DNA from 2 places in the Clostridium moutaii genome. Region 2 is predicted to be linked to the other one. Evidence: riboswitches for the same ligand, from Rfam matches in the RefSeq annotation. Region 2 holds a riboswitch; the other holds the start of a gene.
The links. A riboswitch is a leader RNA that binds a small molecule or an ion and turns the genes downstream of it on or off. The one in region 2 is predicted to bind cyclic di-AMP.
Positions count from the first base shown of each region.

Region 1: another riboswitch for cyclic di-AMP. It lies ahead of AB8U03_RS09510 (cell wall hydrolase); the one in region 2 lies ahead of AB8U03_RS15930 (cell wall hydrolase).

Region 1 is NZ_JBGEWD010000008.1:9,739-13,163, forward strand. Features, by position in the region: gene AB8U03_RS09505 (amidohydrolase family protein) at 1-1,160, shown strand, start outside; gene AB8U03_RS09510 (cell wall hydrolase) at 1,224-1,991, opposite strand; cyclic di-AMP (ydaO/yuaA leader) riboswitch at 1,999-2,131, opposite strand; gene AB8U03_RS09515 (protein kinase) at 2,433-2,987, shown strand; gene AB8U03_RS09520 (ATP-binding protein) at 3,051-3,425, opposite strand, start outside.
Region 2 is NZ_JBGEWD010000022.1:13,696-17,120, forward strand. Features, by position in the region: gene AB8U03_RS15920 (CdaR family protein) at 1-785, opposite strand, end outside; gene cdaA (diadenylate cyclase CdaA) at 752-1,603, opposite strand; cyclic di-AMP (ydaO/yuaA leader) riboswitch at 1,728-1,857, shown strand; gene AB8U03_RS15930 (cell wall hydrolase) at 1,861-2,385, shown strand; gene AB8U03_RS15935 (NAD(P)/FAD-dependent oxidoreductase) at 2,422-3,288, opposite strand; gene trxA (thioredoxin) at 3,400-3,425, opposite strand, start outside.

The DNA of each region.
Region 1 (3,425 bases), on a different contig from region 2:
TTGACTTGAAAGGTAAATATGTGCTCCCGGGACTTATAAATGCTCATGCCCATCTCTTTGGAAACGGGAATCCTTTTATAACGGGAGAGGTGAAGAGAACTCCTGATGAGAATCTGGAATTTATGAAATCATCACTTGGAAAATACCTTCTTAAACAGGGAATGAAAAAGAATGCCATGGCCGCACTTCATGCAGGAGTGACTACTTTTAGAAGCGTTGGAGATCCTTTTTACTATGACATAGAAGTAAGGAATGAAATAAAAAATTCCGGAGAAATTGGACCAGATATGCTTTGCGCAGGTCCTATGATATGTATAACAGGTGGACACGGATATAAATTTGTGTCTGAGGCTAGTGATTCACCTTGGGAAGGAAGAAAAAAAGTAAGGGCCCGTATTTATAATGGAACTGACCTAATAAAGATAGCCAGCACGGGAGGAGTTACTGATTCTAAGAGAATAGGCGAAGCAGGAAGGGTGCAGATGACCTATGATGAAATTGCAGCCATATGTGATGAGGCCCATAGAGCAGGTTATCTTGTAGCAAGCCATTGTCAGAGCACCAGAGGACTTAAAGAAGCTCTCAGAGCAGGAGTTGATACTATAGAACATGGTGCTTCTATGGATGATGAAATAATACAGCTTTTTAAACATAATCCTAAATCCTTGAGAGGATACAGCGCTCTTATACCTACCTTTGCCGCTGCAGTTTATGTCTCGGAAATCAGCACGGAGTACACTAAATTGGATAATGTTCAGCTTACCAATGGTAGAATTATAAGAGATAAAATGACGGAAGGATTTAAAACAGCTGTTAAAGAAGGCATCAGAGTTGGCCTTGGTACCGATGCAGCCATGCCTTTTGTAACCCACTATGGTACGTGGAGGGAATTGCACCTTCAAGTAAAATATGGTGGAATTTCAAATGCACAGGCCATATCTTGTGCGACCAAATCAAATTCTGAAATTTTAGGAATTGACAGTGAAGTGGGGACATTGGAGCCTGGAAAATTTGCAGATTTTATTGTTTTACAAGGCAATCCTCTTGAAAACTTAAATTATTTTGAAAATCCAAGCATGGTAGTGAAAAAGGGGAATATTATAAAGAGTACCCAGGATTATATCATACCTGAAGTGGAAAAATTTATAAAAGATATTTAGACAAAACGGGGTCTGACCCACTGACAAAAAATGTCAGGGGGTCAGACCCCTAGCTTGTCCTTTTTAATAATAAGTAAATACCATTTTTCCGTCTCTTAAGGCAATTGGTTTTGACCACAGCCATTTGTTTGTGGTACTGTCATCAAAATAATAGAGTGCACCTTTTGTGGGATCATAGCCGTGAAGTGCATCGTAGGCCGCATTTCTTGATTCCTGGGTAGCAGGTTTGTTTATCCACCCGTTTTCCACTGGAGTGAACTGGTAGTATCCGCCTGATTTTTCGTATATCACATCTTTTATAGTGGATGGAAATCTTGAGTCCCGGACTCTGTTTAAAACTACGGCAGCCACACCAACCTTAGCCCTATAGGATTCACCTTCGGCTTCTGAATTTACCAGCCTTGCAAGTAAATCCAGATCACTCTCACTGTATGGTACTACAGCAGGAGAAGTTGTTGAGGTACCCTTAAAAACAGAACCTGCAGGTATATTCAGTACCTGACCTGGGTAAATATACTTGTCCACATTAGAGTTAGCTGCAATCAATGCATCAAGAGATATATTGAATTTTTTTGCTGTTAGATAAAGGGTGTCATTAGCTTGTACAGTATAAGTTTTTGAAGTTACATTTAAAACTTCACTTGGATATATTTCAATTCCACTTAAATTGTTATCCCGTATTATTGTATCTGCACTGCTTTTAAATAACACACCTATTTTAAATAGAGAATCACCGGGTTTTACTTTGTAACTTGCTGCGTGAACCTGGGTAAAAGATATGGTACAAAGAGATACTGCAAAAAACAGCGTACTGATTTTTCTGAAATTCATATTATGTTGTCCCCCTTAATTTTGCCTACGAGGTTAGTTGACGGGTTCGGGAATGGGATACCCCTACTTTTTGACAAAAAGATTCACCCCTGAATATTATCCCCCGCATTTCATCTCTGAAATTTAGGCTTGTCTTGTTTGTCATTTTAACAGCATTTCCAGAAAATATCCATATGGAATTGGTGGGATCCATGGCAGGTGAAACCATAAACCCCACTATATTGTTAATTTAGAATTTTAAAGTTTGAATTGACCTATTATTTTTGCAATATTCTGTGCAAGTGCTGCCAGACTTTGAGCTGAATCAGCTATGCCTGTTGAGTATTTTCTCAATATAAAGTAACATAAGTTAATAGTTATAATACTATATATTAAGCAGGACTTTAGTTGATTGTTGAAACCTTTGTTTTTATGCTACATAAAAACAAAGGAGGTGTTATTTTGAGAAATGAATGTATTCATCGTAGAAGAATTCCAATGGACTTAAAGCATTGCAAGTATTTAGGAGAAGGTCATAGTGGACAAGTATATCTCATGCCCGATGGAAGGGTATTAAAAATATTTAACAATTCGCAAAGCTGCAGAGATGAATTTTATATATTAAAAGCAGTAGAGAAAAGCGGATATTTTCCAAAGGCCTACGAACTTGGAAGACATTATATCATAAGAGAATATGTAGGTGGAATGAATGTAGGGGATTACCTGAAAAAATATGGATTAAAGAGAGAATTCGTTATAAGGTTGGCAGATTTGATTGATAATATGAAAATGATGGGATTTAAAAAACTGGAAGTCAGATTCCCTCACTTGTTTGTCCAGGAGGATGGATCACTTATGGTAATAGATCCTAGAAAAAGTTATGAAGAAAATATACCTTATCCAAAATCTTTTTTGAGAGCATTAAAAAAGATGGAACTTCTGGAACAATTCATGGAGATACTAGATAAGGAAAGGCCCGATATGGATTGGGGTGAATATATCAAAACTAAGAAATAATTAAGTTGAAATAAAATGCAATTAAAAGAGCTTATAGTGAATTAAACTCCTGTAAGCCCTTTTTTATTTTTCCAGGGAATATATATCGGAGAATTCTATATTTATTTTTTCTACATTGGTTTTAAATGATGCATTGTTTTCAGCACTATTTTCATCAATCAGTTCTGCAGGCAGCTCTACGGAAAATTTACTGCCTTTTCCCTCGGTACTTGTAACGCTTATTATCCCATGATGTAAATCCACCAGGGATTTCACCAGATACAACCCTATGCCGCTTCCTTCACAATCTCTTGAAAGAGAACGGTTTGCCTGGCCAAAACGCTCGAATATAAGTCCCAATTTGTCTTTTGGAATACCCTTGCCGTCATCTTCTACGGTAATCAATACGGTTTTATCCCTATCTTCTACATTTACGTATATGTGTCCTTTGGAGTCCGT
Region 2 (3,425 bases):
ACACTTTCATTCCCTGATATATCTATCTTGTCTGGCACTGCAGTTATTGAACTAGTTACTTCCCCACTTGCAGAATTGCCTTGGATTTTAACATTCACTGGAACAGTTTTTATTTTTCCAACAGGCACTGTAATCTTAACGGCAGCAGGGTTTATTTCAACATTTTTTATTAGATTCCCTGATGCATCTTGAGGTTGAAGTGATACTGTTGTATTTATATCATTTTGAGCATATTTTACATCATATACGGCTACAGCATATTTTACCGCATTTACTGAATCCTGAGCACCACTTATTTCTGCCTTTTCCATCTTCAGAACTGGATCCAGCGCATAATATCCCTCCTTTGGTTTTCCCGTTAGAGTTACCTTTATAGGTATGCTTTTTTTCTTCAATTCATCAAGTTGTATCTTTATCCACAAATTCTCGTTATTTGCTATGCTTATATTATCAGGACTTTTCTTCACAGTTACTGGTATATTGTTCTCCCCTCTTTTCATGACATAAGAACTTAAATCTGAGTTCAGCTGAAAATCACTTGATTTTACCGAGTATACATCAGAAGCATTTCCCTTTATTACAAGAGATATATTAAATTGATCGTTGCCTACCTGAACAAGTTTTGATTGAGCAAGCACATCTTTATTAACTATGGTTACAGGCACCACAATTTTTCTCTCTGTTATAGGATTTTCAACATTAAATATATACAACCATAAAATAAATGCCGCAATTACACAACATACTTTTATTAAGATTTGGCTTTTTTTATTTTTTTCTTCCACTCAATCACCCTCTCTCTCCATGTAGACTTTTTTTGAGATCTTTTTTTCATTATAGTAACAAGAATTTTTTTAAGCCTATCCTTGGTATAATTTCTTATAAGTTTTCCATTTACAGCAAAGGAAATAGTCCCTGTTTCTTCCGAAACTACTACAATTAAGGCATCGGAATTTTCTGATATTCCAATTGCGGCTCTATGCCTTGTACCCAACTTTTTATTTAAATCATTGTTATTTGTAAGCGGCAAAAAACAACCTGCTGATACTATTCTGTCGTTTCTTATTATAGTTGCTCCATCATGCAGTGGCGTATTTACTACAAATATGTTTTCTAAAAGGGCAGCTGATACTATGGCATCCACTTTAGTACCTGTATTTATTATATCTCCAAGTCCTGTAATCTGTTCAATTACAATAAGAGCTCCTGTTTTACTTTTAGATAAATTATCTACGGAATTTACAATTTCAGTTACCACCTTTTCCATTACTTCTTCATCTTGTAATATGTGTTTATCATTAAAGGCAGTTCTCCCCAGATGCTCAAGTGCCCGACGAATTTCAGGCTGAAATATAATAACAAAGGAGAGAACACCTATAGTTAAGGTCTTGGTAAGTATCCAATTAAGCATTACCAAATGAAAAAAACTGCTTATTGGTATAAGAAATATTATAAGTATAATTCCTTTTAAAAGTTGCTCAGCCCTGGTTTCTTTTATAAGCATATATCCTTTATAAAGTATATATGACACCACTAATATATCCATAACAGATGATATACTTATATTTCTTACTGAATTGACCATCATTTGCAATAATTCCACCCGTTTCACCGTCCTATAAAAAGTATCTACTAATAATTATACACTATTTAACATTGTTTATATCAGTACTTTAAATGATTTTAAAAAATTTTAATAAAATGTATTTTATTTTAATAAATGGGTACAATATCATTGACCTAAGTTTTACTAAAAACACGGGGAAACCAGTAACATTGGGGTGAATCGTATTTATACGTAGGTTATGCCTTTACCGAACCCGTCAGCTAACCCCGTCGGTAATAAGGAGATGATTCAATTTGAAAAAAATTATTTATTTTATTATTTTCTTTTTGATGCTATTTATACCTTCTCAAAATGCAAGTTCACGCACCCTTAACAGCGCCAATTCTACTCTATTTAATGAGCAGGAAGAAGTTGTTCAGGTATTTAGCTACTCTAACCAAAAAATATACATAACACAAAATGACGTAGATTTAATGGCTAAAGTAGTTTATGCTGAAAGCAATTGTGAGCCCTTTGAAGGCAAGGTAGCAGTGGCTTCTGTAATATTGAACAGATTACAATATCCTGAATTCCCAAAGACAGTAAAAGGAGTAATAACACAAAGAGGAGCTTTTTCCTGTGTGAAAAATGGAGTTATAGATGTGACTCCAAATGAAGACAGCTATAACGCAGTCCTTCAAGCATTAAAAGGAGTAGATCCCACGGGTAAGTCTATTTTCTTCTATAACCCAAGAATAGCCACTTCCCAATGGATGAAAAATATAGACAAAAAAAATGTTAAATCTATAGGAAATCATGTGTTTTTTGTAGTTAACTAGAAAAATCTCTTCATCTTTAAAAGATGAAGAGATCTTTTAATTAACTTGTTGTTTATCAAGGTATAAAACAGCATTTAATGCAGCTATCTGTCCCTGACCTACAGCTTTCATATACTGATAGGGCTTTCCAACACAATCTCCTGCTGCAAAGCATCCCGGTATATTGGTATTCATATCTACATCTACCTTTACATGATTATCTTCCATTGCAATTCCCGGTACCAGTTGAGCCGGTGAAATGCTGTCCTTTAATACAAATACTCCATCTGTACTTATTTCTCCATGCTTTAAAATGACCTTTTCAACTTTTTCCTTTCCGTATATTTCAAGGATACTATCTTTTACCACTTCTATATTTTCATTTAAATTGAGCTCATCTCTGTACATAGGTATATAATATACCTTTTCAACCAATTCATTTACATAATTAGCTTCTCCTTCAGCTTCCTTATTGTATCCTATAATAGTAACAGCCTTTCCCTTATACAAGGGAGCATCACAGGTGGCACAATATCCTACTCCTTTACCCAAAAGTTCCTCTTCTCCTTTTAAGGCTTTAGTATATTCAATGCCTGTGGCTAATACAATGGTTTTTGCTTCATACATCTTTTCATTGACCATAAGTCCGAAATATTCACCCATAGCATATATTTCATTTATTTTCTCAAAAGTTATATTTATATTCATAGATTTTATATGATTTTCAAATCTGTCCTTTAGCTGCAATCCTGTTATATCTGGCAGGCCAAGATAATTGTTGATTTTGGGAGCTCTTACTAATTTATCGCTAAGCTCCGCTCTTCCAAACACAACAATGCTTTTATTTCTTATCTTGGCATTGATTGCTGCGGAAAGTCCTGCCGGTCCGCTTCCTATTATGGCAATATCATATCTAGAATCCACTTGAATCCACCTCCTGATTTATTTTCATATATAGCAATATAATTAAAATGACAAATTAACAAAGTCAATTTGCCATTTTAGTACACTTTAATTCCCAGTAACTGTTCACAATTAAATATGTTTTCCCAAAACATCCT